One region of the Fictibacillus sp. S7 genome, then DNA from elsewhere that is predicted to be linked to it. Evidence: a T-box and tRNA genes for the amino acid it is inferred to sense, from the RefSeq annotation. Region 1 holds a T-box; the other holds one or more tRNA genes.

The links. A T-box is a leader RNA that pairs with one kind of tRNA and senses whether it is charged. The one in region 1 lies ahead of leuS (leucine--tRNA ligase), so its partner is inferred to be a tRNA-Leu.
Region 2: it encodes a tRNA-Leu, which carries the amino acid that the T-box ahead of leuS (leucine--tRNA ligase) is inferred to sense. The anticodon was not compared.

What each region holds. Positions count from the first base shown of each region.
Region 1 covers NZ_QJKL01000001.1:4,635,815-4,651,425, forward strand. The annotation lists gene DMO16_RS23555 (tetraprenyl-beta-curcumene synthase family protein) at 1-932, shown strand, start outside; gene DMO16_RS23560 (tRNA (mnm(5)s(2)U34)-methyltransferase) at 967-1,539, opposite strand; gene DMO16_RS23565 (TIGR01212 family radical SAM protein) at 1,536-2,498, opposite strand; partial or broken gene DMO16_RS23570 (MFS transporter) at 2,714-2,944, shown strand; gene DMO16_RS23575 (site-2 protease family protein) at 3,037-3,714, shown strand; T-box leader at 3,784-4,017, shown strand; gene leuS (leucine--tRNA ligase) at 4,100-6,517, shown strand; gene DMO16_RS23585 (rhodanese-like domain-containing protein) at 6,539-6,847, shown strand; gene DMO16_RS23590 (sporulation protein Cse60) at 6,976-7,167, shown strand; gene DMO16_RS23595 (NAD(P)/FAD-dependent oxidoreductase) at 7,220-8,476, opposite strand; gene DMO16_RS23600 (putative polysaccharide biosynthesis protein) at 8,680-10,308, shown strand; gene DMO16_RS23605 (DUF6884 domain-containing protein) at 10,379-10,813, opposite strand; gene DMO16_RS23610 (pseudouridine synthase) at 10,920-11,648, shown strand; gene DMO16_RS23615 (PRC-barrel domain-containing protein) at 11,684-12,331, shown strand; gene DMO16_RS23620 (DeoR family transcriptional regulator) at 12,403-12,621, opposite strand; gene pepV (dipeptidase PepV) at 13,088-14,488, shown strand; gene cysK (cysteine synthase A) at 14,548-15,480, opposite strand.
Region 2 covers NZ_QJKL01000001.1:3,023,634-3,039,244, reverse strand. The annotation lists rRNA gene DMO16_RS15825 (16S ribosomal RNA) at 1-927, shown strand, start outside; rRNA gene DMO16_RS15820 (23S ribosomal RNA) at 1,144-4,082, shown strand; rRNA gene rrf (5S ribosomal RNA) at 4,274-4,389, shown strand; tRNA gene DMO16_RS15810 (tRNA-Val) at 4,399-4,474, shown strand; tRNA gene DMO16_RS15805 (tRNA-Thr) at 4,482-4,557, shown strand; tRNA gene DMO16_RS15800 (tRNA-Lys) at 4,566-4,641, shown strand; tRNA gene DMO16_RS15795 (tRNA-Leu) at 4,660-4,744, shown strand; tRNA gene DMO16_RS15790 (tRNA-Gly) at 4,752-4,826, shown strand; tRNA gene DMO16_RS15785 (tRNA-Leu) at 4,840-4,928, shown strand; tRNA gene DMO16_RS15780 (tRNA-Arg) at 4,946-5,022, shown strand; tRNA gene DMO16_RS15775 (tRNA-Pro) at 5,026-5,102, shown strand; tRNA gene DMO16_RS15770 (tRNA-Ala) at 5,113-5,188, shown strand; rRNA gene DMO16_RS15765 (16S ribosomal RNA) at 5,358-6,905, shown strand; rRNA gene DMO16_RS15760 (23S ribosomal RNA) at 7,122-10,060, shown strand; rRNA gene rrf (5S ribosomal RNA) at 10,252-10,367, shown strand; partial or broken gene DMO16_RS15750 (iron chelate uptake ABC transporter family permease subunit) at 10,619-10,939, shown strand; partial or broken gene DMO16_RS15745 (ABC transporter substrate-binding protein) at 10,939-11,669, shown strand; gene DMO16_RS15740 (CtsR family transcriptional regulator) at 11,878-12,348, shown strand; gene DMO16_RS15735 (UvrB/UvrC motif-containing protein) at 12,386-12,922, shown strand; gene DMO16_RS15730 (protein arginine kinase) at 12,926-13,993, shown strand; gene clpC (ATP-dependent protease ATP-binding subunit ClpC) at 14,019-15,611, shown strand, end outside.

The sequences.
Region 1 (15,611 bases):
CTCTGATGAGCATTGATACAAAGGAATTCCATTGCCAGGGAGGAGCCATACTGGCTCTTCTGGCAGGTGAACAGCGGCAAAAGGTTATTGAATTTGTGGTAGCCTATCAGACAATCAGCGACTATTTGGATAATCTCTGTGACCGAAGCACTTCACTTGATCCCAAGGATTTTGAAGCGCTGCATGAATCAATGATTCATGCGCTGACACCGGGGGCTGAAAGGAAAAATTACTATCGTATGAGAGAAGACCAAAATGATGGGGATTACCTTTGGAGCCTGGTACAAACGTGCCAGCGCATTCTTTCGGAAATTCCGCATTATTCTTCCATCGCGGATTCACTGCTTGATCTCGCACATTATTATTGTGATTTGCAAATACATAAGCATGTGATGATTGAGGAACGGGTACCGAGGCTGCAGGCCTGGTACCGCAGCCACAAGGATTCGCTGCCTGCCATGAGCTGGTACGAATTCTCGGCCTGTACAGGCTCGACTCTAGGTATTTTTTGCCTCGTCTCCTACGCTTCGCAGGAAAGTTTGACTGCTGAACAGGTTCAGGTCATTAAAAACGGCTACTTTCCCTGGGTTCAAGGTTTGCATATTCTGCTCGATTATTTTGTGGATCAGCAGGAAGATGAAGAGGGGGGCGACCTCAATTTTTGCTCGTATTATGAAAACGGAAATCAGCTTCTGGAGCGGTTTGGCCATTTTGTTGAACAGGCCGACCACAGCATTCAGCGGCTGCCGGACAGCAAATTTCACAAACTCATCAACAGAGGACTGCTTGGTATCTATCTTGCCGATCAGAAGGTTGACCGCCACCCTGGGATAAAGAAGGCGGCCGGCAAGATCATGAAGATGGGCGGAGGAATAACCTATTTCTTTTATATGAACCGAAGATTGATGCAGCGACTCAAGCCTTCTGTATAAAAAGAGCGGATACTGCACATGCAGTTTCCGCTCTTTATCTTTTTTCAATCGCCACAATAAAAGGAGGATTGTTTTTTTGATTAATAAATCCATATTGCAGGACATGGGCTTTTTGCTGATCCAACTGACTGGCATACTCTAAAACAGCATCCCGTTCTTTCTTTCCTTGTTCATGGCCGTGGTAGATGACCAGTACGGCGATTCCCCCGGGAGCAAGCAGCTCATAAAGCTGTTCCAGTGCCTCTATTGTGGAATCGCTTTGTGTAACAATCTCTTTATTTCCACCGGGCAAATAGCCGAGATTAAAGATAGCAGCTTTAATCGACCCGTGGTATTCCGCCGGAATGGCAGATGTCATCGTATGGTGGCCGGCGTGAAAAAGGGTTACATTGTCAAATGCCTGTTCTTCCAACAGACGGCGGGTGGTGTTTTGAATCGCCAGTTCCTGAATGTCAAATCCAAACACACGGCCTCTCTTACCGACCAATCGGGAAAGATAAAGCGTATCATTCCCGTTTCCGCATGTGGCATCGATAACAGCACTTCCATCTGACGCAGCGGCTTCGAGCAATGTTCTTGCAAATGGCAATATTCCTTGTAGATTCATAGCGGCCTCACCGTTTCTTCAGAATAATATTTTCCCTGGTAACTGTTTCTTCGTTCAAGTTCGCTTTCGATCGCGTTCAGGACTTTCCATTTATTCATGCTCCACATCGGGCCAATCATTAATTCAGGGGGCCCATCACCCGTAAGGCGGTGTATCATCATTTCGGGGGGGAGAATCTCAAGCTGGTCACATACGAGATTAACGTAGGTATCAAAGTCGAGAAACTGAAGCATTCCCTTATCGTATTGCTTGACCATCGGCGTTTTTTTTAACAGGTGAAGCAAATGGATCTTGATGCCCTGTACATCCAGCTTGGCTACTTCTCTTGCCGTTTCCATCATCATTTCTGGCGTTTCCAGTGGAAGTCCGTTAATAATATGGGAGCACACCCGAATATTATGTTGACGGAGCTTTTGCACACCTTCTACATAGGTTGGGTAGTCGTGGGCACGGTTGATGAGAAGGGCAGTCCGTTCATGGACCGTTTGAAGACCCAGCTCGACCCACAGGTAGGTTCGTTCATTGAGTTCGGCAAGATATTCAACCACATCGTCAGGCAAACAGTCGGGACGGGTGGCAATGGCCAGTCCGACGACATCCTTTTGCTCCAGGATGGGTTCAAACATTTCCCGCAGTTTTTCCACGGGGGCATAAGTATTGGAAAAAGCCTGAAAATAGCCAAGGTATTTCCCTTTTTTCCATTTTCGGTGCATACGTTCTTTTACCGTATGAAACTGGGTGATCAAATCATCACGACGGTCCCCGGCAAAATCCCCGGATCCGCTCTGCGAGCAGAAGGTACAGCCGCCGTATGCTGCTTTTCCGTCACGATTTGGACAGTCAAAGCCGCCATCAAGAGGGACTTTGATAATTTTTTCATCAAAACGGTTTCGTAGATGGGTATTCCATGTATAAAAACGCTTGTCGCCAAAATGGGCGGGAACGCTTAGGTCTGGCAATTAGATTCACTCCTTAACTTAACGAAAATGCTCACTATCGCACTATATGCCATTTTAGCATGGGAGAGTCCATTCTCCAACATTCGGTGAGAGGGGAGGAGGAGGCAGGTTTACAATTGTCAGCACGCAGAAAAAGCACTACAATACTTAGGGGTATTCTTTTGCTGAAATGGGGGGCAAGGTATGCCAAAGTCCTTTGGCTGCTGATTATCGGCATGGTCCTGAATGAACAGGATCAACTTTTTTGTGGCAGGTGAATACGATTTACATACATGGCATCTCGGAAAGTCGCTGACTGCTGCGGGAATTGTGCTCATGATCAATTCGGGCGCCGTGGTGCTGGGCAATCTGGCTGGCGGCCTGTTGTTTGACAGGCTTGGTGGTTACCGGGCCATTCTTGCCGGAGTTCGATCACCCTTCTTGCCCTTGTTCTGTTAGTGTTTTTCTTATTAGCATGGCACTTACGCAATTGTACGACAGAAAGATTGCTGTCCTCGAGCTTTCGCAGAAAAAGATCGTTTGAAATAAGGAGAGTTGAATGGAAAATTTCATGGCTTTTAATTTTCAGGAACTGCCGTTTGTCATCATTTCATTGGTTATTGCATTTACCATTCATGAATTTGCCCACGCATTTACCGCTTATCTATGCGGTGATCCGACAGCAAAGAACCAGGGCCGGCTTACCCTTTCGCCGATTGCCCATCTTGATCCCATCGGCACCATTCTCTTGCTGATTGCCGGCTTTGGATGGGCGAGGCCTGTTCCGGTTGACCGCCGGAACTTCAAGCGCCCTCACTTATATGGCATTCTTGTTTCGATTGCCGGGCCGCTGAGCAATATATTGATCGCTGTTATTGGCATCATTGTTTTTTATTCACTTTTTACAACGGGTGTCGTGGATGGTGTGTCGGAAAAGGGAATTGATTTTATCGACCGGCTGATCAACATGCTTGTCTATTTAAATGTCTTGCTGTTTGTATTTAACTTGCTTCCGGTTCCGCCGCTTGACGGCTATCGCGTTCTCGAGGACCTTGCACCGGATAGAGTCCGGGCGAAAATGATGAAATATGAGCATTTTGGGGTCATCATTTTCCTGGTTCTCGTTTTAACACCGCTCGACCGTTACACCATCTATCCGATTTTCAATACCATCGTGCCTGCTGTCGCCAATACGGTGGATAACTGGATTCGTCCTTTCTTTGAATCTGGTATATAACTAGGAAAATAGGGCTAAGCTACACTTGACAATTTGCTTTGGTATTCATAAAATACAAGTTAAATATGGTAAATTACGATGATAAGGACTAGTAAAAAAGCAGAAGGAAGCAGAGAGTTGACGGATGGTGCAAGTCAACCCCAAACCTTTTTGAACTCGCCTTGTAGTTGCGGAAGTGAACATTTGTAGCTTCTGTCGTGCAACCCGCGTTAAGGGTCCAATGAGAGAGCGTGGCACGTTTGCACGCTAATGTGGGTGGTACCGCGGCAGGTTAATAAGTATACACAACCTTTCGTCCCTGAATGTGTTTTAGGGGCGGAAGGTTTTTTATTTTGTCTTTATTACTTTAAAGGGTGAATGATAGTAACAGGGAGGAAAAGACAGTATGCATTACGATCATCGAAAGATCGAGCCGAAATGGCAGAAATATTGGGAAAACAAAAAAACATTTAAGACCGAAGAGGATTACTCAAAAAAGAAATTTTATGCCCTGGATATGTTTCCTTATCCGTCCGGTGCCGGACTTCACGTTGGCCATCCGGAAGGCTATACAGCCACTGACATCCTTTCACGCATGAAGCGTATGCAGGATTACAATGTACTGCACCCTATGGGGTGGGACGCATTCGGATTGCCGGCCGAGCAGTATGCACTTGATACAGGAAATGATCCGGCTGAGTTCACCGAAAAGAACATAAATACCTTCCGCAGACAGATCAAAGAACTGGGCTTCTCCTATGACTGGGACCGTGAAGTCAACACGACTGATCCGGAGTATTACAAGTGGACCCAATGGATTTTTATCCAGCTGTATAAAAAAGGATTGGCGTATGTTGACGAAGTACCTGTGAACTGGTGTGAGGCGCTGGGGACAGTCCTTGCGAACGAAGAAGTCATCGATGGAAAAAGTGAACGCGGAGGCCATCCGGTTGTCAGGAAACCGATGAGACAGTGGATGCTGAAGATTACAGCCTATGCAGATCGCCTTCTTGAAGATTTGGAAGAGCTGGATTGGCCGGAAAGTCTGAAAGAAATGCAGCGCAACTGGATCGGCCGTTCGGAAGGTGCTGAAGTTCATTTTGACATTGACGGATATGACAAGCAAGTAACCGTGTTTACAACACGTCCGGACACCCTGTTCGGAGCGACCTATCTTGTGCTTGCTCCTGAGCATGCATATGTCAATGAGATTACTACAGAAGCCCAAAAGCAGGCTGTCGAGCAATACAAAAATGAAGTGGCTACTAAGTCTGACCTTGAACGCACCGAGCTTTCCAAGGAAAAAACAGGTGTCTTTACTGGTGCTTATGCGGTCAATCCGGTTAATGGCAAGCGAGTGCCAATCTGGATCGCCGACTATGTGCTGGCGACTTATGGCACGGGTGCCATTATGGCCGTACCGGGACATGACGAGCGCGATCATGAATTTGCGATGAAATTTGAATTGCCGATCATCGAGGTTGTAGAAGGCGGAGATGTGAGCAAAGAAGCTTATGCCGGCGACGGAAAGCATGTGAATTCCGACTTCCTGGACGGCCTTGATAAAGAGGAAGCCATCAATAAAATCAACAGCTGGCTCGAAGAAAATAAAAACGGCGAAAAGAAAATCACGTACCGTTTGCGTGACTGGCTGTTCTCCCGTCAGCGCTATTGGGGTGAGCCGATCCCGATCATTCTGTGGGAAGACGGAACAATGACTCACGTTCCTGAAGAAGAACTTCCTTTGCAACTGCCTGTGGTGGAAGAAATCAAGCCATCAGGTACAGGAGAATCCCCGCTCGCGAACGTATCAGAATGGTTGAATGTAGTGGATCCCGAAACCGGCAAAAAAGGACGCCGCGAAACCAATACAATGCCGCAATGGGCAGGAAGCTGCTGGTACTATTTACGGTACATCGATCCAAAAAACAGCGAAATGATTGCCGATCCTAAGAAAATTCAGCACTGGCTGCCGGTTGATATTTATATCGGCGGTGCAGAACATGCGGTTCTTCACTTGCTCTATGCCCGTTTTTGGCATAAGGTGCTTTATGATCTTGGCATTGTTTCGACAAAAGAGCCGTTTCAGCGGTTGTTCAACCAGGGAATGATTCTTGGCGAGAACAATGAAAAAATGAGCAAATCCAAAGGCAATGTGGTAAACCCGGATGAAATCGTAGCTTCGCACGGTGCAGATACTCTCCGTATGTACGAGATGTTCATGGGACCGCTCGATGCCTCTATCGCATGGAGCACGACGGGGCTTGACGGATCCCGCCGTTTCCTTGACCGTGTGTGGCGCCTGTTTGTCGCAGATAACGGAGAGCTTAATCCTGTAATCACAGATGAGCAGGGAACAGATACCTTTGAGCGGGTTTATCATCAGACCGTGAAAAAAATAACGGAGGACTTTGAGGGACTTCGGTTTAACACTGGTATTTCTCAATTGATGGTGTTCGTGAACGAAGCCAACAAGCAAAAGGTTCTTCCGAAGTACGCGATGGAAGGCTTTGTGAAGCTTCTTTCTCCAATTGCTCCACACATCACGGAAGAGCTTTGGGAAAAGCTTGGCCACAGCGGAACGATTGCCTATGAAGCTTGGCCGGTATGGGATGAAGCCAAATTGGTGGATAAAGAGGTCGAGATTGTAGTACAGATCAACGGTAAAGTAAAAGCTAAGCTCAGCGTACCAGCTGACATTACACGGGAAGACATGGAGCAGGCAGCAATGGACAGTGACGCGGTTCAAAGCAGCATTGAAGGGAAAACAGTCCGCAAAGTCATTGCAGTTCCAGGCAAGCTCGTGAATATCGTTGCCAATTAATCCGCAAAGAGGTGAAATGAATTGACAGAGCATATTGAAACGATTACTCCTGAAGAGGTGAAAGCTAAGCTGAAAAAGGGTGAGGCCATCTCCCTCATTGATGTTCGCGAGGATGCGGAAATCGCTGCGGGAAAGATTCCTGAAGCGAAACACATCAAGATGATGGAGATACCTGATCGATTGGATGAGATAAATCAGGACGAAGAGCATATTATTATCTGCCGTTCCGGGAGTCGAAGTGAGAACGTATCTTACTTCCTTCAGGATCATGGATATAAAGTAAAAAACATGGTCGGCGGCATGCTGGCTTATGAAAGAGATTCCGAATAAATTAAGACCCGGCTGTCAAAATGCGCAGCCGGGTTTTTTTATGGATTGTTTTAAACTGCAAAACTAGTGGGATTTTTACAAAGGATTCGACGAAACCGGGAGGGAATTACTTAGACAGGAGGTGGGGTATGTTAAAGATCAAATTATTTGATGAAGAACATGAAGAAGACCTGGAAGAAGCGGTTAATGCTTTTCTGGAGAATATTCCTGAATCCAAAATCAAAGATGTTAAGTACCAGGTTTCTATCAGTGACAGTCTGAGAACAGAAGAGGAACCGACCATATACTCCTATTCCATCCTGGTAATCTATAGCGAGTAAACAAAAAGGCTGAGAGGCAATTGTTTTCACTTTCCTCTCAGCCTTACTGATTTTATAACACGGCGGCGTTCGTTCCCGCCAGGTGCCCGGTAACAAAAGCAACAGTAATATTGAATCCCCCGGTATACCCGTGAAGGTCGAGTACTTCTCCACAGAAATACAATCCCTTTTTCTTTTTGGAAGCCATACTTTTTGGCTCGATTTCCTTAATCGATACGCCTCCGCCAGTAACAAAGGCTTTTTCAATGGAGAGTGTTCCGTTTACTTCCAATGGAAAACGTTTAAGGAGTGAAGTGAATTTGCGAAGACTTTGCTTGTTCAGATTCTCACCCGTTATCTCAAGCGGTATTTCTGCTTTTTCCAGCAAAAACAAAAGATACCGTTCGGGAACCAACCCTTTTAAGACATTCTTTATGGCCTTTTTCGGATCATTTTTCAATAGGTTGTTTACTTGTTGAAACAGTTTTTCCTCGTTTAGGTCAGGAAAGGCATCAACACTCATCGAAATGGTTTTCGTATTAAATTTTTTGAGAGCTTTTACTACATATTGGCTGGACCTGAGAACAGCGGGTCCTGAAATGCCAAAGTGGGTAAAGATCATATCCCCTTTATGGGATTTGATCAGCTTGCCCTTTGGATTCCAGACAGACAGCTCCGCCTGGCGCAGTGAAAGGCCCTGCAAAGTTTTTGATTTAATAAAAGGTTCAGAAGACGTGATGGGAACCTCAGTCGGATAAAGTTCGGTGATGGTGTGGCCCGCTTTTTTTGCCCAGGCATAGCCATCTCCGGTTGATCCTGTATGCGGTACCGATTTTCCTCCGACGGCAATGATCACTGACTTGGCGGGAATGATGGTGCCGTTTTTCAAAACGATTTCTTTTACCGCCTCTTCGGTATAGTTAATGGTTTCGACGGGAGAGTTGGTCCAGATTTTCACACCGAGGGATTCAATTCTCTGTAACAATGCCGCAACCACATCGCCGGCCTTATTGCTGACAGGAAACATTCTTCCATTGTCTTCTTCTTTTAACGCAATGCCCAGTCCCTCAAAAAAAGAAATGATATTCTCGTTATTAAAGATGGAAAACGCACTGTATAAAAAACGCCCGTTTCCGGGAATGTGTTTAATGATTTCATCAATGGGCAGCCTGTTGGTGACGTTGCACCGTCCTCCGCCTGAAATGGCCAGCTTTCTGCCAAGCTTGTCCCCTTTATCGATGAGCAGCACTTTTCTGCCCTTTGATGCTGCTGCGACTGAGGCCATAAGTCCTGAAGGCCCTCCGCCGATGACAACCACATCATATTTCATTTTTGCACCTGCTTCCTTTTCTGCCTGGCTTTTCAGCCAGGTCTTCAAAACACGATCATTTGATATAAACAAAAAGATACCACAGATTTTATCAAATTAAAAATTCTGTTTCATTTGATTGCTTGTGTTACAATACTAATGTTGTTTTAAGAGAACACATAAAAATTGCCTGGTTGCAGCATTTAATAGTAGGAGATGGATTCATGTCTCGGTTATTGCGAGGAACGTTAATTTTAACAGCAGCAACATTTTTTTCAAAGTTTATCGGAATGCTATACATTATCCCTTTCAATGCGCTTGTCGGCACGAAGGGGCTTGCGTTGTATGGGTATGCCTATAATCCCTATACGGTGCTATTAAGCATCGCAACGATGGGAGTTCCGCTGGCGGTTTCAAAGTTCGTATCGAAGTACAATACGCTCGGTGACTATGAAACCGGAAGAAGATTATTAAAATCGGGACTTTGGATTATGACGGCCACCGGCTGTATCGCTTTTCTTATTCTGTACTTAATGGCTCCCGGCCTGGCTTCAAATATCCTGGGAAAACATGACGGTGTCGGAAATTCGGTCGAGGATATCACGTTTGTCATCCGAATGGTAAGTACCGCCTTGATCTTTGTTCCTTCCATGAGTTTGATCAGGGGATATTTTCAAGGATTTCAATCCATGGGACCTACGGCGGTTTCGCAGGTCATTGAACAGATTGTCCGTATTTTGTTCATTTTGATCGCCAGCTATATTGTCATTAAAGTGATGCATGGTGATTTAACGACCGCTGTCGGACTGGCTACGTTTGCGGCAACTGTCGGTGCAGTCGGCGGTTTGCTTGTTCTGCTCTGGTACTGGAACCGCAGACGGCCGTATCTGAAAAAACTGTATTCAGAATCAAAGGTGGAGTCCACGGTGTCGCTGCCTGCGATCTATAAGGAAATCGTCTCGTATGCCGTTCCATTTGTAGCGGTTGGACTTGCCATTCCGCTTTATAAAAATATTGATCAGTTTACCGTGGTCAGTACATTGCAAAATGCGGGGTACAGCTTAAAAAAAGCAGAAGCCGTGTTTGCGATGGTAACCCAGACTTCCCACCAGCTTGTCATGATTCCGGTGTCGCTTGCCACCGCCTTTGCGCTGACGCTGATCCCGGTGATCACGAAGTCTTATACTGAAGATGACAGAGAAAGCTTGAACAAACAGATCACCCAGTCCTTCCAAATTACCTTGTTCCTGACGGTGCCGGCGGCCATCGGGCTTTCGGTTTTAGCTTATCCGGCGTATGGAACGCTCTTTACCCTGGGGGACATCAAGCTGGGAGGACAGATTCTCGAGTGGTATTCCTTGTCTGGCATCTGGTTTGCCATGTTCACTGTAACAGCAGCCATTATGCAGGGGCTTAACCGCCAAAAATTTGCGCTTTTCAGCATGCTTGTAGGAATACTGTTTAAGTTGTCATTGAACATTCCCCTCGTTCTTTTGTGGCAGGGGATTGGCTCCATCATTGCCACTAATATTGGCTATACGGTTTCGATTTTAATCAACCTGTATGTTATTAAGAAATACGGTGAATTTTCATATAAGTGGGTCATTCGCCGTTCCATCTTGATCCTTGCTTTTGGTTTGGCAATGGCCCTTGTCGTTTACCTCGTAAAAGCGCCGATCGAACACTCTTTTGATGGCGTGTATACAAAAGCAAGAGGCGTAGTGGTGCTCACTGCAGGCATTATTTCGGGAGGACTTGTTTATTTCATCCTCTCTTACCGTTCGGGGCTGATTGGCCTTGTGCTTGGCCAGAGGTTCAAGTTCCTGAAACGAAAAAATCAAAAAGCCACATAAAAAGAAGGTCCTTTGAAAGGACCTTCTTTCTGCAATGATGGCTTGGCAAATCGCGTGTAAAACGCCGGATTCACTTTGAAGCTTCGTTTTGTTCATCATACCACTTTAACTGGTTGCCAATGCTGTATCCTTGCAGTGGAACCTCAAAATGGTATCCCGCACGGGTGAGTGCAGGCTGGAGATGTTCCCGATATACCCAGCCACCATGGAGGAAAACCGTGGTTTCTTCCGGTTTTTCATGCGTGAGCAGTTCATCAATGACCTTTCTTGCCCATTCCTGCTTTTCCTTCGATGAAAAATTTTTGATGGAAACATTATAGGGCTCAATCCGCTCATCCTGAGTGAGAAACCCTTCTTTTGCACTGTAAAAATAAAACGCATCGTAATGTTCCTTGGCATAGTGAACCGATTTTACAAACAGTGGGCTTATGTATAATTCGATCGCAGTTGCGGGATGGTGCAGTTTTTTTCTGGCAGTAGCCAGCAGGCCAATTTTCCGCTTCATCACATAATCTCCTCCTATAGTACTAAAATACCCGCGTTTCATAATTATAAAGCAAAATTTTGAAATTATATAGGAAAATATACTTAAACAGAAATGAGGCCGCGCCATGATGCGTATTGATAAATTGTTAGCCAATATGGGCTTTGGAAGCCGGAAAGAAGTAAAGCAATTATTGAAATCAGGTGTTATTAAAGTGGATGAAGCGGTTGTAAAAGACAGCAAAACAAAAGTGGATCCGAACGTGCAGAAGGTTACCGTTCATGGTGAGGAAGTGGTTTATCAGGAAACCATCTATCTGATGATGAACAAGCCGCCGGGAGTCATTTCTGCAACGGAGGATCATGCTCTGCAGACGGTAATTGATCTTCTGGAAGAGAAAGACAGGATTCTTTCTCCATTTCCAGTGGGGCGGCTGGATAAAGATACAGAAGGGCTGCTCATACTTACGAATGACGGACAATTGTCCCACTCGCTTTTATCCCCAAAAAAGCATGTACCTAAAACCTATTTTGCAAAAATAGACGGCTGTGTTACGCAAGAAGATGTGGATGCGTTTAAACAAGGTGTAACGCTTGAGGATGGCTATCACACCAAGCCAGGAACTCTTGTCATTCTTCAATCAGGAGAACATTCCGAAATCCGGCTTACGATTACCGAAGGCAAATTTCATCAGGTGAAAAGGATGTTTGAGGCGGTCGGAAAAAAAGTAACCTACCTGAAACGAATCCGGATGGGGGGACTTGACCTTGATAAGGGATTGAAATTGGGGGAATACAGAGAGCTGACGGAGGATGAATTAAACAAACTGCAGGATGGAAAGGTTTTTTCTGACTGATATTGGGGTAAAGCCTCCAAAAGGAGGAATGTTTCATGCTAATAAAAGGAACAGATTTACTCGATAAAAAAGTACGGCATGCCGAAGCCAATGAAGATAATATTGAATTAAATGGCATTCTTCTAAATAAATATGACTTTTCACTGTGCTACCTTACGTTTGAAGAAGCCGTGCCTGCGGACCCGGGAAATGATAAGTCATTTGATGCTGTAGACAGAAGTGTCCTGGACATGCAGGCAGCGACAAGCGGGATTGGCTCACAGAGTACACCAATAAGCGGAACAGGCTATCCCGTTACCACAAAAACAAGGATCAAAGAAACGTATTATATTCCTTGGCATGAAATTGTTTCATTGGATGAGGATATCGTCTATCAAGGGAACGAACGCCAATTGGATGAACCGGAAGAATGTTTGGAATCCACCATATTTAAGGGATGGACCGTGGAAACCACTGAAGGAGATAAAATCGGGAAAATTCATGATCTGATCTTTGATACCATTGCCAAGAAAGCAGTGGCTCTTGAAATGACCGAAGGATTTTGGTCAAAGCTGATGGGAGAAGGCAACAAGTATTTGCCTATTGCAGGAGAACCTCACTGGGCAGAGGAGAAATGGATTGTAGAACCTGAGCTCAAAGATCATCTGGTGAATACAAAGGATGAAATCCAGCCACTTTTTTAAATCAGAAAACAAAAACCCCTGTCCAATGCGAGCAGGGGTTAACTTATGGAAGCAAGAAAATCTTTTCTTGCTTAAGAAACTTTTACTTTTTTAGAAGTTGCCTGCCACAATCCGCGGCTGGGGCTTGTCACTAGGTTGTTATACGCCAAAACATTTAAGTCTCTTTGGATCGTACGCTGCGTAGTCCCAAATTCTTCAACCAATTCTCGTGTTGTAACAGTCCCTTTCTTTTTGATAAAAAGATACATGGATTTTACACGGTTCAACATACGGTTAGTTGAAGGACTCAAAAAACCACTCCCTATACAGTATTGTTGTTCATAATAAATTATAGTGGAAGTTCTTTAATTTATTATGATGAATTGTTTAAGTTTTCTTTAAATACGAGAATGAACATAAAAAGCGAAGACTCCACTTTCTGGTTCTTCGCTGCTTGGCCATGATCTTAAGTATCATGTTTCTCTATATCTCGGATGATTGGCGGCTTTGCAGCATAGAATGGCCACTGTTTCAGTTGCAAAAACAGGCATTCATTTGTACGAATATAACAACCACACCTCCTATTTACGCGATATTATACTTCATTTTTTTGAAAAAAGCAAACAAGTCGGCTATTTTCCGAACAATTTTATAAAATTTTCACCTTTTCGACTCATTCGGCTAAAATAGAAGAAGGTTTTGATCATGATCAGGATGTACCATCCGGAAATGGTGTTAAAACATACATATATATCCAGAAGAAAGGTGAATCATAACATGAACCATATAGATTGGAAAATCGAAGTTGAGAAAAGAAAAGATTCTTTTCTGAACGATACACAGGGACTACTTCAAATCAGAAGTGTTTTGGATGAAGGGAATGCAACCAAGAATGCGCCATTTGGTCCTGATATCGCTGCAGCTTTGGAATATATGCTATCGCTCGGCGAAGACGCGGGGATGGCTGTCAAAAATGTGGATGGATATGCTGGCCATATTGAAATGGGGGCCGGGCAGGAACTGATTGCAGTTCTAGGGCATTTGGATGTTGTTCCTGAAGGCGACGGGTGGACGGTGGATCCTTATGGCGGAGAAATCAAGGACGGCAAAATTTTTGCCAGAGGAGCCATCGATGACAAAGGCCCCACGATGGCGGCATGGTATGGGATGAAAATCATTAAAGAATTAAATCTCCCTTTATCAAAGCGCGTAAGGCTGATTCTTGGAACAGACGAAGAAAGCCAGTGGAGATGTGTCGACCATTATTTTAAGCATGAAGAAATGCCTGCGGCTGGCTTTGCTCCTGATGCGGATTTTCCAATCATTCATGCAGAAAAGGGCATGATGAATGTAACGATCAAACAAGAAGTGGTCACTAAGGAGGAGGAGTCAGAGGCTGTTTTACAATCCTTTCAGTCGGGTTTACGCTTAAATATGGTTCCAGACCGGGCCGAAGCTCATCTGATAACGGCAGAAAAATGGGAGGACCGTTTTCAGGACTTTTTGAATGAAAACCACTTAACGGGTGGAATAGAGGAAGAAGGAGACGTGCAGCGTTTTTATCTGACAGGAAAGTCCGCCCATGGCAGCACACCTGAATTTGGCGTGAATGCTGGGATCATGCTCGCGAGTTTTCTGTCTCAGCTTTCTTTGGATCACCAAGGTTTGTCATTCCTTCATTTTATAAAAGAACACCTGATGGACAGCTCGGGAGAAAAATTAGGCATCAAGGCGGAAGATGAAGTGAGCGGGATGCTGACCGTTAATCCTGGTGTGTTTAACTATCACAAGGAAGATGGGGGTTCTTTAGGACTCAATATCCGGTATCCGGTAACACACTCTGGTAATACGGTAATGGAGATTCTCGGAAAACTGGCGGAAAGAGAAGGGTTTACGATTGACGTCACCAAGCACACGACCCCTCATTTTGTGGATGAACAGCATACCGTCGTTCAAACGCTGAAAAAAGTATATGAAGAACAAACGGGGCATTCCGGAAAACCGATTGCCATAGGGGGAGGAACGTACGCCAGATCGCTTGAAGCAGGAGTAGCGTTTGGTGCCCTGTTCCCCGGAAGGGAAGACGTTGCCCACCAGAAGGATGAATATATGTTTTTGGAAGATTTGTTCAGCGCTGCGGCTATCTATGCAGAGGCTATTTATGAACTGGCTAAATAAAGCAAAAAAAGGTGTCCTTACCCGCTTGCTGCGGATGAGAGCCACCTTTGCTGAGTATATTAAAATTGAAACAAATCAGAGGACAGATAGCGTTCTCCTGAATCACATGTCATGCAAACGACAATATCATCCTTGGAAAGTTTTTTAGCCACCTCGATGGCTCCGTGAACGGCAGCTCCGGATGAAGGGCCGACCAAAATGCCTTCCTCAGCCGCAAGCCTCCTCACAGCTGTATAGGCTGGTTCATCTTCTACCCTGATAATTTCATCGTACACCTTCTGATTGAGAATGGAAGGGATAAAACCAGGGCTGGTTCCCACAAGTTTATGTTTTCCAGGCTTGCCTCCTGATAGTACAGGCGATCCCGCAGGCTCAACCACATGCACGGTCATTTCAGGAAAAGCCTTTTTTAACGGTTCGCCAGTACCTGTAATCGTACCGCCTGTGCCTGCTGGAGCAATAAACGCGCTTAGCGGCTTATCGAGTTCTTTCATAGCCTCAATGATTTCAACGGCGGTTGTGGTGCGGTGTGCATCTGGGTTGGCTTCATTTTCAAACTGCATCGGCATGAAGCTTGTATCCGGATTGGCTGCCAGCAGTTCCTTCGCTTTGTTGATCGCTCCCGGCATCTTTTCATCACCAGGAGTAAGAACAACTTTCGCTCCATAGGCTTTCAAAAGATTGATTCGTTCAGCTGTCATTGTGTCCGGCATCACAATGATCGTCTTATATCCTCTGGCAGCTGCATTCATGGCCAAGCCGATTCCTGTGTTGCCGGAGGTCGGCTCGATGATTGTATCCCCGGGTTTTAACTGGCCGGATTGTTCAGCTTGAACCAGCATATTATACGCAGCTCTGTCCTTCAGGCTCCGGCTTGGATTATAGAATTCGAGTTTTACATAAACGGCTGCTCCTTCAGGATCGGGCAGACGGTTTAAACGGACAAGAGGGGTATCACCGATCAAGTCCGCGATGTTTTGAACAACTTTCATTGATTTGCACACATCCCTGTCTTTTACTGTTTATGAATAAAAGTATATCAAATGAAGCTTTTGATTGAAAATCTTCCGGCTTATTGGGGTTTCTGACCCTTCTTTTTGGTAAAATTAAATTAATTCCTGAT
Region 2 (15,611 bases), 1.6 Mb from region 1:
GGCTCAACCGTGGAGGGTCATTGGAAACTGGGAGACTTGAGTGCAGGAGAGAAAAGTGGAATTCCACGTGTAGCGGTGAAATGCGTAGAGATGTGGAGGAACACCAGTGGCGAAGGCGGCTTTTTGGCCTGTAACTGACGCTGAGGCGCGAAAGCGTGGGGAGCAAACAGGATTAGATACCCTGGTAGTCCACGCCGTAAACGATGAGTGCTAGGTGTTGGGGGGTTCCACCCTCAGTGCTGACGTTAACACATTAAGCACTCCGCCTGGGGAGTACGGCCGCAAGGCTGAAACTCAAAGGAATTGACGGGGGCCCGCACAAGCAGTGGAGCATGTGGTTTAATTCGAAGCAACGCGAAGAACCTTACCAGGTCTTGACATCCTCTGACCACTTGAGAGATCAAGCTTTCCCCTTCGGGGGACAGAGTGACAGGTGGTGCATGGTTGTCGTCAGCTCGTGTCGTGAGATGTTGGGTTAAGTCCCGCAACGAGCGCAACCCTTGACCTTAGTTGCCAGCATTCAGTTGGGCACTCTAAGGTGACTGCCGGTGACAAACCGGAGGAAGGTGGGGATGACGTCAAATCATCATGCCCCTTATGACCTGGGCTACACACGTGCTACAATGGGTGGTACAAAGGGTTGCGAAGCCGCGAGGCCGAGCCAATCCCAAAAAGCCACTCTCAGTTCGGATTGTAGGCTGCAACTCGCCTACATGAAGCCGGAATTGCTAGTAATCGCGGATCAGCATGCCGCGGTGAATACGTTCCCGGGCCTTGTACACACCGCCCGTCACACCACGAGAGTTTGTAACACCCGAAGTCGGTGGGGTAACCTTTTGGAGCCAGCCGCCGAAGGTGGGACAGATGATTGGGGTGAAGTCGTAACAAGGTAGCCGTATCGGAAGGTGCGGCTGGATCACCTCCTTTCTATGGAGACATGAGCACTCAGGTGCCTCATGAATCTTACTCTGAGCTTTTGTTTGGTTTTGAAAGAACATCGTTTCTTTCAATTCATAAAGGTTACACATTTGATGTGGCCATGTTCCTTGAAAACTAGATAACGAAACATCCAAACAAGCCAACTAATTCATTAGTTGTGCGCTGATTTAGTGATTTTTTTACGATCTTACGATCGTGTTTAAAGGTTAAGCTAGAAAGGGCGCACGGTGGATGCCTTGGCACTAGGAGCCGAAGAAGGACGGGACGAACACCGATATGCCTCGGGGAGCTGTAAGTAAGCGTTGATCCGGGGATTTCCGAATGGGGGAACCCACCATCCGTAATGGGATGGTATCCATATCTGAATACATAGGATATGAGAAGGCAGACCCGGGGAACTGAAACATCTAAGTACCCGGAGGAAGAGAAAGCAAATGCGATTTCCTGAGTAGCGGCGAGCGAAACGGAAACAGCCCAAACCAGAGGGCTTGCCCTCTGGGGTTGTAGGACACTCTACATGGAGTTACAAAGGAACGGGGTAGATGAAGCGGTCTGGAAAGGCCGGCCAAAGAAGGTAACAGCCCTGTAGTTGAAACTTCGTTCCCTCCTGAGTGGATCCTGAGTACGGCGGGACACGTGAAACCCCGTCGGAATCCGGGAGGACCATCTCCCAAGGCTAAATACTCCCTAGTGACCGATAGTGAACCAGTACCGTGAGGGAAAGGTGAAAAGCACCCCGGAAGGGGAGTGAAAGAGATCCTGAAACCGTGTGCCTACAAGTAGTTGGAGCCCATTAACGGGTGACAGCGTGCCTTTTGTAGAATGAACCGGCGAGTTACGATAACGTGCAAGGTTAAGCCGAGAAGGCGGAGCCGCAGCGAAAGCGAGTCTGAATAGGGCGCCATAGTACGTTGTCGTAGACCCGAAACCGTGTGATCTACCCATGTCCAGGGTGAAGTTCAGGTAACACTGAATGGAGGCCCGAACCCACGCACGTTGAAAAGTGCGGGGATGAGGTGTGGGTAGGGGTGAAATGCCAATCGAACACGGAGATAGCTGGTTCTCCCCGAAATAGCTTTAGGGCTAGCCTCGCGGCTAGAGTCCTGGAGGTAGAGCACTGATTGGACTAGGGGCCCCCACAGGGTTACCGAATTCAGTCAAACTCCGAATGCCAGAGACTTATCCGCGGGAGTCAGACTGCGAGTGATAAGATCCGTAGTCAAGAGGGAAACAGCCCAGACCATCAGCTAAGGTCCCAAAGTATACGTTAAGTGGGAAAGGATGTGGAGTTGCCCAGACAACCAGGATGTTGGCTTAGAAGCAGCCACCATTTAAAGAGTGCGTAATAGCTCACTGGTCGAGTGACTCTGCGCCGAAAATGTACCGGGGCTAAACGTATCACCGAAGCTATGGATTGTACCATCAGGTACAGTGGTAGGGGAGCGTTCGAAGTGCGGTGAAGTCAGACCGGAAGGACTGGTGGAGCGCTTTGAAGTGAGAATGCCGGTATGAGTAGCGAAAGACAAGTGAGAATCTTGTCCATCGAAAGCCTAAGGTTTCCTGAGGAAGGCTCGTCCGCTCAGGGTTAGTCGGGACCTAAGCCGAGGCCGAAAGGCGTAGGCGATGGCCAACAGGTTGAAATTCCTGTACCACCTCCTTTCCGTTTGAACGACGGGGGGACGCAGGAAGGTAGGGAGAGCGCGCGAATGGAAATGCGCGTCTAAGCAGTTAGGCTGATTGTGAGGCAAATCCCGCAATCGTGAAGGCTGAGCTGTGACGGCGAGGGAAATTACAGTACCGAAGTCCCTGATCCTACACTGCCAAGAAAAGCCTCTAGTGAGGAAAGAGGTGCCCGTACCGCAAACCGACACAGGTAGGCGAGGAGAGAATCCTAAGATGATCGGGAGAACTCTCGTTAAGGAACTCGGCAAAATGACCCCGTAACTTCGGGAGAAGGGGTGCTCTGGTAGGGTTTATCGCCCGAGAGAGCCGCAGTGAATAGATCCAAGCGACTGTTTAGCAAAAACACAGGTCTCTGCGAAGCCGCAAGGCGAAGTATAGGGGCTGACACCTGCCCGGTGCTGGAAGGTTAAGAGGAGGGGTTATCCCTTAGGGGAGAAGCTCTGAATTGAAGCCCCAGTAAACGGCGGCCGTAACTATAACGGTCCTAAGGTAGCGAAATTCCTTGTCGGGTAAGTTCCGACCCGCACGAAAGGTGTAACGATTTGGATACTGTCTCAACGAGAGACCCGGTGAAATTATAGTACCTGTGAAGATGCAGGTTACCCGCGACAGGACGGAAAGACCCCATGGAGCTTTACTGCAGCTTGATATTGGATTTTGGTACAGTTTGTACAGGATAGGTAGGAGCCTGAGAAGTCGGAGCGCCAGCTTCGATGGAGGCGTCGGTGGGATACTACCCTGACTGTATTGAAATTCTAACCTGGAACCGTGATCCGGTTCGGAGACAGTGTCAGGTGGGCAGTTTGACTGGGGCGGTCGCCTCCTAAATCGTAACGGAGGCGCCCAAAGGTTCCCTCAGAATGGTTGGAAATCATTCGCAGAGTGTAAAGGCACAAGGGAGCTTGACTGCGAGACCTACAAGTCGAGCAGGGACGAAAGTCGGGCTTAGTGATCCGGTGGTTCCGCATGGAAGGGCCATCGCTCAACGGATAAAAGCTACCCTGGGGATAACAGGCTTATCTCCCCCAAGAGTCCACATCGACGGGGAGGTTTGGCACCTCGATGTCGGCTCATCGCATCCTGGGGCTGAAGTAGGTCCCAAGGGTTGGGCTGTTCGCCCATTAAAGCGGTACGCGAGCTGGGTTCAGAACGTCGTGAGACAGTTCGGTCCCTATCCGTCGCGGGCGCAGGAAATTTGAGAGGAGCTGTCCTTAGTACGAGAGGACCGGGATGGACACACCGCTGGTGTACCAGTTGTTCCGCCAGGGGCATAGCTGGGTAGCTACGTGTGGACGGGATAAGTGCTGAAAGCATCTAAGCATGAAGCCCCCCTCAAGATGAGATTTCCCATCACGTCAAGTGAGTAAGACCCCTTAGAGATGATGAGGTTGATAGGTCTGGTGTGGAAGCGTGGTGACACGTGGAGCTGACAGATACTAATCGGTCGAGGGCTTATCCTTAATTAAATCAGTAAGTTTGGATGAAGTTATCTAGTTTTGAGGGAATATGCCTCAAAAACAAAAGATTTGTCAGCGACAAGAGATTCGAGGAAGCAAAACGACGACTCTCCGGAGTGTACTTTACCGTACATGAGGAAGAGGAGGAGTGAAGCTGACGAAGAAAATCGCCGTTGATCACAAATCGATAGATGTCTGGTGGCAATAGCGAAGAGGTCACACCCGTTCCCATACCGAACACGGAAGTTAAGCTCTTCAGCGCCGATGGTAGTTGGGGGCTTCCCCCTGTTAGAGTAGGACGTTGCCGGGCATACATAATGGAGGATTAGCTCAGCTGGGAGAGCACCTGCCTTACAAGCAGGGGGTCGGCGGTTCGAACCCGTCATCCTCCACCATTATTTCGCCGGTTTAGCTCAATTGGTAGAGCAACTGACTTGTAATCAGTAGGTTGGGGGTTCAAGTCCTCTAGCCGGCACCACTTAAAGAGAGCCATTAGCTCAGTTGGTAGAGCATCTGACTTTTAATCAGAGGGTCGAAGGTTCGAGTCCTTCATGGCTCACCAGTTTTATAATTGTATATTGCGGGTGTGGCGGAATTGGCAGACGCGCTAGACTTAGGATCTAGTGTCTTATGACGTGGGGGTTCGAGTCCCTTCACCCGCACCATACGGATGCGGAAGTAGTTCAGTGGTAGAATACAACCTTGCCAAGGTTGGGGTCGCGGGTTCGAATCCCGTCTTCCGCTCCATTTTTTTCTGCCTGCCGGGGTGGTGGAATTGGCAGACACACAGGACTTAAAATCCTGCGGTAGGTGACTACCGTGCCGGTTCGAGTCCGGCCCTCGGCACCAATAGAATGTTTTTTTATGCGCCCTTAGCTCAGCTGGATAGAGTGTTTGACTACGAATCAAAAGGTCGGGAGTTCGAATCTCTCAGGGCGCGCCATAACGGGAAGTGGCTCAGCTTGGTAGAGCACCTGGTTTGGGACCAGGGGGTCGCAGGTTCAAATCCTGTCTTCCCGACCATCTTCACTTTGGGGCCTTAGCTCAGCTGGGAGAGCGCCTGCCTTGCACGCAGGAGGTCAGCGGTTCGATCCCGCTAGGCTCCACCATTAGAAAATGCTGTTGACATTTTCTTTTTTAGTCGGTATAATATAAAAGTTGCTGTTTTTAAAGCAGCATTGATGTTCTTTGAAAACCAAACAAAAGCCAGAGTAAGTCAGGGATTTTACAATCCCATCAATTTCTTATTTTTAAACATTAAGAGCTATATCAAACACTTTATTGGAGAGTTTGATCCTGGCTCAGGATGAACGCTGGCGGCGTGCCTAATACATGCAAGTCGAGCGAATGACGAGGAGCTTGCTCCTCTGATTTAGCGGCGGACGGGTGAGTAACACGTGGGTAACCTGCCTGTAAGACGGGGATAACTCCGGGAAACCGGAGCTAATACCGGATGATAACGAGAAGCGCCTGCTTCTTTTTTGAAAGTCGGTTTCGGCTGACGCTTACAGATGGGCCCGCGGCGCATTAGCTAGTTGGTGAGGTAACGGCTCACCAAGGCGACGATGCGTAGCCGACCTGAGAGGGTGATCGGCCACACTGGGACTGAGACACGGCCCAGACTCCTACGGGAGGCAGCAGTAGGGAATCTTCGGCAATGGACGAAAGTCTGACCGAGCAACGCCGCGTGAGCGATGAAGGCCTTCGGGTCGTAAAGCTCTGTTGTCAGAGAAGAACAAGTACCGGAGTAACTGCCGGTACCTTGACGGTACCTGACCAGAAAGCCACGGCTAACTACGTGCCAGCAGCCGCGGTAATACGTAGGTGGCAAGCGTTATCCGGAATTATTGGGCGTAAAGCGCGCGCAGGCGGTTTCTTAAGTCTGATGTGAAAGCCCACGGCTCAACCGTGGAGGGTCATTGGAAACTGGGAGACTTGAGTGCAGGAGAGAAAAGTGGAATTCCACGTGTAGCGGTGAAATGCGTAGAGATGTGGAGGAACACCAGTGGCGAAGGCGGCTTTTTGGCCTGTAACTGACGCTGAGGCGCGAAAGCGTGGGGAGCAAACAGGATTAGATACCCTGGTAGTCCACGCCGTAAACGATGAGTGCTAGGTGTTGGGGGGTTCCACCCTCAGTGCTGACGTTAACACATTAAGCACTCCGCCTGGGGAGTACGGCCGCAAGGCTGAAACTCAAAGGAATTGACGGGGGCCCGCACAAGCAGTGGAGCATGTGGTTTAATTCGAAGCAACGCGAAGAACCTTACCAGGTCTTGACATCCTCTGACCACTTGAGAGATCAAGCTTTCCCCTTCGGGGGACAGAGTGACAGGTGGTGCATGGTTGTCGTCAGCTCGTGTCGTGAGATGTTGGGTTAAGTCCCGCAACGAGCGCAACCCTTGACCTTAGTTGCCAGCATTCAGTTGGGCACTCTAAGGTGACTGCCGGTGACAAACCGGAGGAAGGTGGGGATGACGTCAAATCATCATGCCCCTTATGACCTGGGCTACACACGTGCTACAATGGGTGGTACAAAGGGTTGCGAAGCCGCGAGGCCGAGCCAATCCCAAAAAGCCACTCTCAGTTCGGATTGTAGGCTGCAACTCGCCTACATGAAGCCGGAATTGCTAGTAATCGCGGATCAGCATGCCGCGGTGAATACGTTCCCGGGCCTTGTACACACCGCCCGTCACACCACGAGAGTTTGTAACACCCGAAGTCGGTGGGGTAACCTTTTGGAGCCAGCCGCCGAAGGTGGGACAGATGATTGGGGTGAAGTCGTAACAAGGTAGCCGTATCGGAAGGTGCGGCTGGATCACCTCCTTTCTATGGAGACATGAGCACTCAGGTGCCTCATGAATCTTACTCTGAGCTTTTGTTTGGTTTTGAAAGAACATCGTTTCTTTCAATTCATAAAGGTTACACATTTGATGTGGCCATGTTCCTTGAAAACTAGATAACGAAACATCCAAACAAGCCAACTAATTCATTAGTTGTGCGCTGATTTAGTGATTTTTTTACGATCTTACGATCGTGTTTAAAGGTTAAGCTAGAAAGGGCGCACGGTGGATGCCTTGGCACTAGGAGCCGAAGAAGGACGGGACGAACACCGATATGCCTCGGGGAGCTGTAAGTAAGCGTTGATCCGGGGATTTCCGAATGGGGGAACCCACCATCCGTAATGGGATGGTATCCATATCTGAATACATAGGATATGAGAAGGCAGACCCGGGGAACTGAAACATCTAAGTACCCGGAGGAAGAGAAAGCAAGTGCGATTTCCTGAGTAGCGGCGAGCGAAACGGAAACAGCCCAAACCAGAGGGCTTGCCCTCTGGGGTTGTAGGACACTCTACATGGAGTTACAAAGGAACGGGGTAGATGAAGCGGTCTGGAAAGGCCGGCCAAAGAAGGTAACAGCCCTGTAGTTGAAACTTCGTTCCCTCCTGAGTGGATCCTGAGTACGGCGGGACACGTGAAACCCCGTCGGAATCCGGGAGGACCATCTCCCAAGGCTAAATACTCCCTAGTGACCGATAGTGAACCAGTACCGAGAGGGAAAGGTGAAAAGCACCCCGGAAAGGGAGTGAAAGAGATCCTGAAACCGTGTGCCTACAAGTAGTTGGAGCCCATTAACGGGTGACAGCGTGCCCTTTGTAGAATGAACCGGCGAGTTACGATAACGTGCAAGGTTAAGCCGAGAAGGCGGAGCCGCAGCGAAAGCGAGTCTGAATAGGGCGCCATAGTACGTTGTCGTAGACCCGAAACCGTGTGATCTACCCATGTCCAGGGTGAAGTTCAGGTAACACTGAATGGAGGCCCGAACCCACGCACGTTGAAAAGTGCGGGGATGAGGCGTGGGTAGGGGTGAAATGCCAATCGAACACGGAGATAGCTGGTTCTCCCCGAAATAGCTTTAGGGCTAGCCTCGCGGCTAGAGTCCTGGAGGTAGAGCACTGATTAGACTAGGGGCCCCCACAGGGTTACCGAATTCAGTCAAACTCCGTATGCCAGAGACTTATCCGCGGGAGTCAGACTGCGAGTGATAAGATCCGTAGTCAAGAGGGAAACAGCCCAGACCATCAGCTAAGGTCCCAAAGTATACGTTAAGTGGGAAAGGATGTGGAGTTGCCGAGACAACCAGGATGTTGGCTTAGAAGCAGCCACCATTTAAAGAGTGCGTAATAGCTCACTGGTCGAGTGACTCTGCGCCGAAAATGTACCGGGGCTAAACGTATCACCGAAGCTATGGATTGTACCATCAGGTACAGTGGTAGGGGAGCGTTCGAAGTGCGGTGAAGTCAGACCGGAAGGACTGGTGGAGCGCTTTGAAGTGAGAATGCCGGTATGAGTAGCGAAAGACAAGTGAGAATCTTGTCCATCGAAAGCCTAAGGTTGCCTGAGGAAGGCTCGTCCGCTCAGGGTTAGTCGGGACCTAAGCCGAGGCCGAAAGGCGTAGGCGATGGCCAACAGGTTGAAATTCCTGTACCGCCTCCTTTCCGTTTGAACGACGGGGGGACGCAGGAAGGTAGGGAGAGCGCGCGAATGGAAATGCGCGTCTAAGCAGTTAGGCTGATTGTGAGGCAAATCCCGCAATCGTGAAGGCTGAGCTGTGACGGCGAGGGAAATTACAGTACCGAAGTCCCTGATCCTACACTGCCAAGAAAAGCCTCTAGTGAGGAAAGAGGTGCCCGTACCGCTAACCGACACAGGTAGGCGAGGAGAGAATCCTAAGATGATCGGGAGAACTCTCGTTAAGGAACTCGGCAAAATGACCCCGTAACTGCGGGAGAAGGGGTGCTCTGGTAGGGTTTATCGCCCGAGAGAGCCGCAGTGAATAGATCCAAGCGACTGTTTAGCAAAAACACAGGTCTCTGCGAAGCCGCAAGGAGAGGTATAGGGGCTGACACCTGCCCGGTGCTGGAAGGTTAAGAGGAGGGGTTATCCCTTAGGGGAGAAGCTCTGAATTGAAGCCCCAGTAAACGGCGGCCGTAACTATAACGGTCCCAAGGTAGCGAACTTCCTTGTCGGGTACGTTCCGACCCGCACGAAAGGTGTAACGATTTGGATACTGTCTCAACGAGAGACCCGGTGAAATTATAGTACCTGTGAAGATGCAGATTACCCGCGACAGGACGGAAAGACCCCATGGAGCTTTACTGCAGCTTGATATTGGATTTTGGTACAGTTTGTACAGGATAGGTCGGAGCCTGAGAAGTCGGAGCGCCAGCTTCGATGGAGGCGTCGGTGGGATACTCCCCTGACTGTATTGAAATTCTAACCTGGAACCGTGATCCGGTTCGGAGACAGTGTCAGGTGGGCAGTTTGACTGGGGCGATCGCCTCCTAAATCGTAACGGAGGCGCCCAAAGGTTCCCTCAGAATGGTTGGAAATCATTCGCAGAGTGTAAAGGCACAAGGGAGCTTGACTGCGAGACCTACAAGTCGAGCAGGGACGAAAGTCGGGCTTAGTGATCCGGTGGTTCCGCATGGAAGGGCCATCGCTCAACGGATAAAAGCTACCCCGGGGATAACAGGCTTATCGTCTCCAAGAGTCCACATCGACGGGGAGGTTTGGCACCTCGATGTCGGCTCATCGCATCCTGCGGCTGAAGTAGGTCCCAAGGGTTGGGCTGTTCGCCCATTAAAGCGGTACGCGAGCTGGGTTCAGAACGTCGTGAGACAGTTCGGTCCCTATCCGTCGCGGGCGCAGGAAACTTGAGAGGAGCTGTCCTTAGTACGAGAGGACCGGGATGGACACACCGCTGGTGTACCAGTTGTTCCGCCAGGGGCATAGCTGGGTAGCTACGTGTGGACGGGATAAGTGCTGAAAGCATCTAAGCATGAAGCCCCCCTCAAGATGAGATTTCCCATCACGTCAAGTGAGTAAGCCCCCTTAGAGATGATGAGGTTGATAGGTCTGGTGTGGAAGCGTAGTGACACGTGGAGCTGACAGATACTAATCGGTCGAGGGCTTATCCTTAATTAAATCAGTAAGTTTGGATGAAGTTATCTAGTTTTGAGGGAATATGCCTCAAAAACAAACCATTTGTCAGCGACAAGAGATTCGAGGAAGCAAAACGACGACTCTCCGGAGTGTACTTTACCGTATATGAGGAAGAGGAGGAGTGAAGCTGACGAAGAAAATCGCCGGTGATCACAAATCGATAGATGGCTGGTGGCAATAGCGAAGAGGTCACCCCCGTTCCCATACCGAACACGGAAGTTAAGCTCTTCAGCGCCGATGGTAGTTGGGGGCTTCCCCCTGTTAGAGTAGGACGTTGCCGGGCAAAAATTAAGCACTGTTGAGAAATCAGCGGTGCTTTTTTGTTTTGTCGAAAGATGAAAATGACGTGATATGCAAGTAAATCGTGTCGAACCGCAAGTATCCTAGCCACCAGGGGATCAGCAGAGCCTCAAATCCTCGAACCCTCCTGAGTTCCAGCTTTGCCCGCACAAAAAACCCCTCAATTAGTCCTTTTTCTTTTCAAAAAAACAAAATCTTGCCCCAAAAAGCTCCTGACTGGTCCCAAAAATTCATTACGATCCTGCGATTACTTCGCAACAGATCATTCGTGAGCTGCGGCTTCCGCGGGTGATTGGGGCTGCGATTGTAGGAGCTGCATTTGCGGTAGCAGGAACACGTATGCAGGGGATTGCCCGGAACCCTTTGGCGGATGCAGGTATTTTAGGAATAAACGGAGGCTCCATGCTGGTCGTCGCACTCTGTTTTGCCTTTTTCCCTCATCTACCGTATTCGCTCCTGATGCTCTTTTCGTTTCTTGGGGCGGTTCTGAGCATGTTATTTATTGCGCTTGGTTCGATGTCCCCCGGGGGGATGTCTCCGCTTAGACTTACAGTTTAAAGGATTTTCTTCCTCACGTGAAAGACGAGTTGAAAAATACAAAAAACTTGGGCCTGCAGCTAATCCTGATATGAAAGCCCTGCTTGCTTTAAAGCGCTCCGCTGTTTATATGGACGAAGAATATGGTGGAAAAGAACTTGACAAATTCAAAAAAAATTGCGCCTGTTCATGTTTTTAACCTTGATGAAGGGACATGGAGAGACCATTTGAAAAAAATAGGGAAACTTGTTAATCGTGAAAAACAGGCTAATGAATTTGTCGAAGATTACGAGAAGGAAACAAAAGAAGTAAAAGGCTTAATCAAACAAGAACTTGGAAAAAACAGCAGGGCAATGGCGATTCGTGTAACCGCCAAAGAGCTGCGTGTATTTGGCACCGCTCGTCCCATGGGCCCCTTTTTATTTGATGATTTAGGGCTTACTCCTGCAAATGGGGTTAAAAAAGTGGATGCCAGCCATATCAAGTAATCTCCCAGGAGGTGCTGCCTGTTTTTAGGCAGATGCAATTTTTGTCGTAGTGAATCAGGACGATCAATCAAAAACCGATCAATCAAAACCGCCTTTAAGCAGATGGAAAACTCTGCGATCTGGAAAGGGTTAAAAGCAGTAAAAAACAAACATGTTTATGTGATTCCCGATCAGCCGTGGCTTGATTATTCGGCGATAGGCAATAGATGGCGATGGACCAGGCAAAAAAATCTTTTCCAAGCAATAGGTTGTTTCAGTAGAAGTCCCGGCGGTATTTTTGAGGGGCTTCTTTTTTTAATCCTTCAAAAAGGAACGATTAACAGGAAAAATATCGGGTAATACTGTGAGAGAAATACCTTGTTCCCCTATGAGTCAGAAAGTATTCATTAGTTGCATAAAACCTGGGAAACGGACTATAATATATACATATAGTCAAAGATAGTCAAAGTCAGAGGGGAGGGTAGCAGGTTGAGAAATATCTCAGACATTATTGAAGAATATTTGAAGCAGGTCCTTGCAGGTTCGAATGATAAATTTATTGAAATCAAACGGACGGATATTGCTGAAAAATTCCAGTGTGTCCCTTCCCAGATCAACTATGTTATTAATACACGATTCACCGTAGAAAAAGGATTTGTTGTGGAAAGCAAACGGGGGGGCGGGGGATATATCCGCATTATTAAGGTCAAAACAGAAAATTACGTCCACCTGATTGACCAGCTGCTGCTTTTGATCAATGACCGCATTTCACAGGGGAATGCCGAAAATGTGGTGCTGCGGCTGCTGGATGAACAGATCATATCGGAACGCGAGGCGAGAATTATGCTGAGTGTCATTGACCGCACTGTTCTTCAAGTGTTAGACCTTCCTGAGCGTGATCAATTGAGAGCCGAATTATTAAAAGGCATGATTCGGACGCTAAAATTTAGAACCAGATAACGTTGTATCACATTTATTAATAGGGGAGGAGAATAAAATGTTTTGCCAGGATTGCCATGAACGGCCTGCCACTTTGCACTTTACAAAGATTGTAAACGGACAGAAAACAGAATTTCATATTTGTGAGCATTGTGCAAAAGAAAAAGGAGAATTCCTTCCAGGGTCGAATACATTCTCTATTCATCAGCTGCTTTCCGGACTTCTTTACGGAGATCCGGCGATATCGGGAACAGCTTCTCCGGGACTTTCTCAGCAATCAGTTCTGGTGTGCCCGAAATGCGGCATGACATATCAACAGTTTGCCAAAATTGGCCGTTTTGGATGCAGCCATTGCTATGAAGTATTTGACTCCAAGCTTGATCCAATTTTAAAGCGGGTGCACGGAGGAAATACAAAGCATGAGGGGAAAATTCCAAAGCGGATTGGCAGCGGACTTCAGGAAAAACGGGAATTGGAGAATTTAAAGAAATCGATGCAACAGTATATCCTGAGTGAGGAATTCGAAAAAGCTGCTGAAACCCGTGATAAGATCCGGCTTTTAGAGAAGCAAAAGCATCAGGAAAAGGGGGAATAGAGCGTGTCACTTGAACATTTTATAAGTGAAGCCATCAGTCCCTGGATGAAGGAAGAAGGACCTGATTCTGATATTGTGCTAAGCAGCAGGATCCGGCTCGCCCGAAACCTGGAAAATTATAATTTCCCGGATTTTGCTTCCAAAGAAGAATCTGAAACCGTGATTCGTAAATTACACGAAGCGAATGGGGACCAGGGGTTCGGAAATTGGGGCGAATTTGAAATTCTTTCACTGGATCAGCTAAAACCCCTGGCAAAAAGGGTATTGGTAGAAAAGCACCTTATCAGCCCTCATCTTGCCGAACAATCCAAATATGGAGCGGTCATGCTGAATGAGGATGAATCGGTAAGCATTATGATCAACGAAGAAGATCATTTGCGAATTCAGTGCCTGTTTGCAGGCTTCCAGCTGAAAGAAGCGTTAAAGCTTGCCGGAGAACTGGATGACTGGCTTGAAGAAAAAGTGGATTATGCGTTCGACGAAGAAAGAGGCTACCTAACAAGCTGTCCGACCAATGTTGGAACTGGGCTTAGAGCTTCTGTTATGATGCATCTTCCGGCTTTGGTTATTACCAAACAAATAAGCCGCATTATTCCGGCCATCAACCAGCTGGGGCTGGTGGTGAGAGGAATATATGGAGAGGGAACAGAAGCTCAGGGAAATGTGTTCCAAATTTCCAATCAAATTACGCTTGGGAAATCGGAAGAAGATATCGTTGAAGATTTGCGTGGCGTTGTCCTCCAATTGATCCAGCAGGAAAGGGCCGCGCGAAACAATCTCCAGCAGGGATTGAAAATTCAACTGGAAGACCGAATCTTCAGGTCATATGGCGTCTTGGCCAACAGCCGGATCATCCAGTCGAAGGAAGCGGCGCAATGCCTATCCGATGTAAGGCTGGGAATAGATCTGGGAGTGATCCAGGGGATTTCCCGATCGATATTAAATGAGTTAATGATACTTACACAACCGGGCTTTTTACAGCAGTATGCCAATGAAATGTTAAATCCGGATGAGCGTGATATCCTTCGGGCCGCGCTGATCCGGGAAAGAGTTGAACTTGAAGAAGCTTAAAATCCGAATGGGAGTGTGAATGATTATGATGTTTGGTCGATTTACAGAACGAGCTCAAAAAGTACTTGCGCTGGCACAGGAAGAAGCCATCCGTCTTGGCCACAATAATGTTGGAACGGAGCACATTCTGCTTGGCTTAATCCGCGAAGGAGAAGGAATTGCTGCTAAAGCGCTCCATGTCCTCGGACTCGGTCCTGAGAAGATCCAAAAAGAAGTGGAAACACTGATTGGACGCGGTCAGGAATCCGTGCAAACCATCCATTACACTCCAAGGGCAAAAAAGGTGATTGAACTGTCAATGGATGAAGCGAGAAAGCTCGGACATTCTTATGTGGGAACAGAACATATTCTTTTGGGTCTGATTCGTGAGGGAGAAGGAGTAGCAGCCCGTGTACTTAACAATTTGGGCGTCAGCCTGAACAAGGCCCGCCAGCAGGTGCTTCAGCTCCTTGGAAGCAATGAAGCATCCTCCAACCACAGAGGGGCTTCCACCAATGCCAATACACCGACTCTGGACAGTCTTGCGAGAGACTTGACCGCAATCGCCAAGGATGGCAGCCTGGATCCGGTCATCGGCCGATCTAAGGAAATCCAGAGAGTCATTGAGGTGTTGAGCCGCAGAACAAAAAACAACCCGGTTCTGATCGGTGAGCCCGGTGTAGGTAAAACAGCGATCGCCGAAGGCCTTGCCCAGCAAATCATCAACAATGAAGTACCTGAAACCCTTCGTGATAAAAGGGTAATGACATTGGATATGGGAACAGTGGTTGCGGGAACAAAATACCGCGGCGAATTTGAAGACCGTCTGAAGAAGGTGATGGATGAAATCCGCCAGGCCGGAAATATCATTCTTTTCATTGATGAACTTCATACCTTGATCGGGGCAGGCGGGGCAGAAGGCGCAATTGATGCCTCCAATATCTTAAAACCTGCGCTTGCACGCGGTGAACTCCAATGTATCGGTGCTACCACGCTTGACGAGTACCGTAAATACATTGAGAAGGATGCAGCGCTTGAACGCCGATTCCAACCGATTACGGTGAACGAACCGACGAAAGAAGAGAGCACACAGATTCTTCAGGGTCTGCGCGACCGTTATGAAGCCCACCACCGTGTGACCATTACGGATGATGCGATTGAAGCAGCGGTCACCTTGTCCGACCGTTACATTTCCGACCGCTTCCTTCCTGATAAAGCGATCGATCTCATTGACGAGGCCGCATCCAAAGTGAGACTTCGTTCCTATACCGCGCCGCCAAATCTGAAAGAGCTTGAACTTAAGCTTGAAGAAGTGCGCAAGGAAAAAGACGCCGCGGTTCAAAGCCAGGAGTTCGAAAAAGCAGCGTCACTCCGGGATACAGAGCAGCGTCTGCGTGAAGAACTGGAGAAAACCAAGAACGTATGGAAAGAAAAGCAGGGTCAGGAAAACACCGAAGTGACTCCGGAAGACATCGCTCAAGTGGTGTCCAGCTGGACGGGAGTACCGGTTTCCAAACTGGCTGAAGAAGAGACCGAGCGCCTCTTGAAATTGGAGGAAATCCTTCATAACCGGGTAATTGGTCAGCACGAAGCCGTCCAATCGATTTCAAAAGCCATCCGCCGTGCACGCGCCGGACTA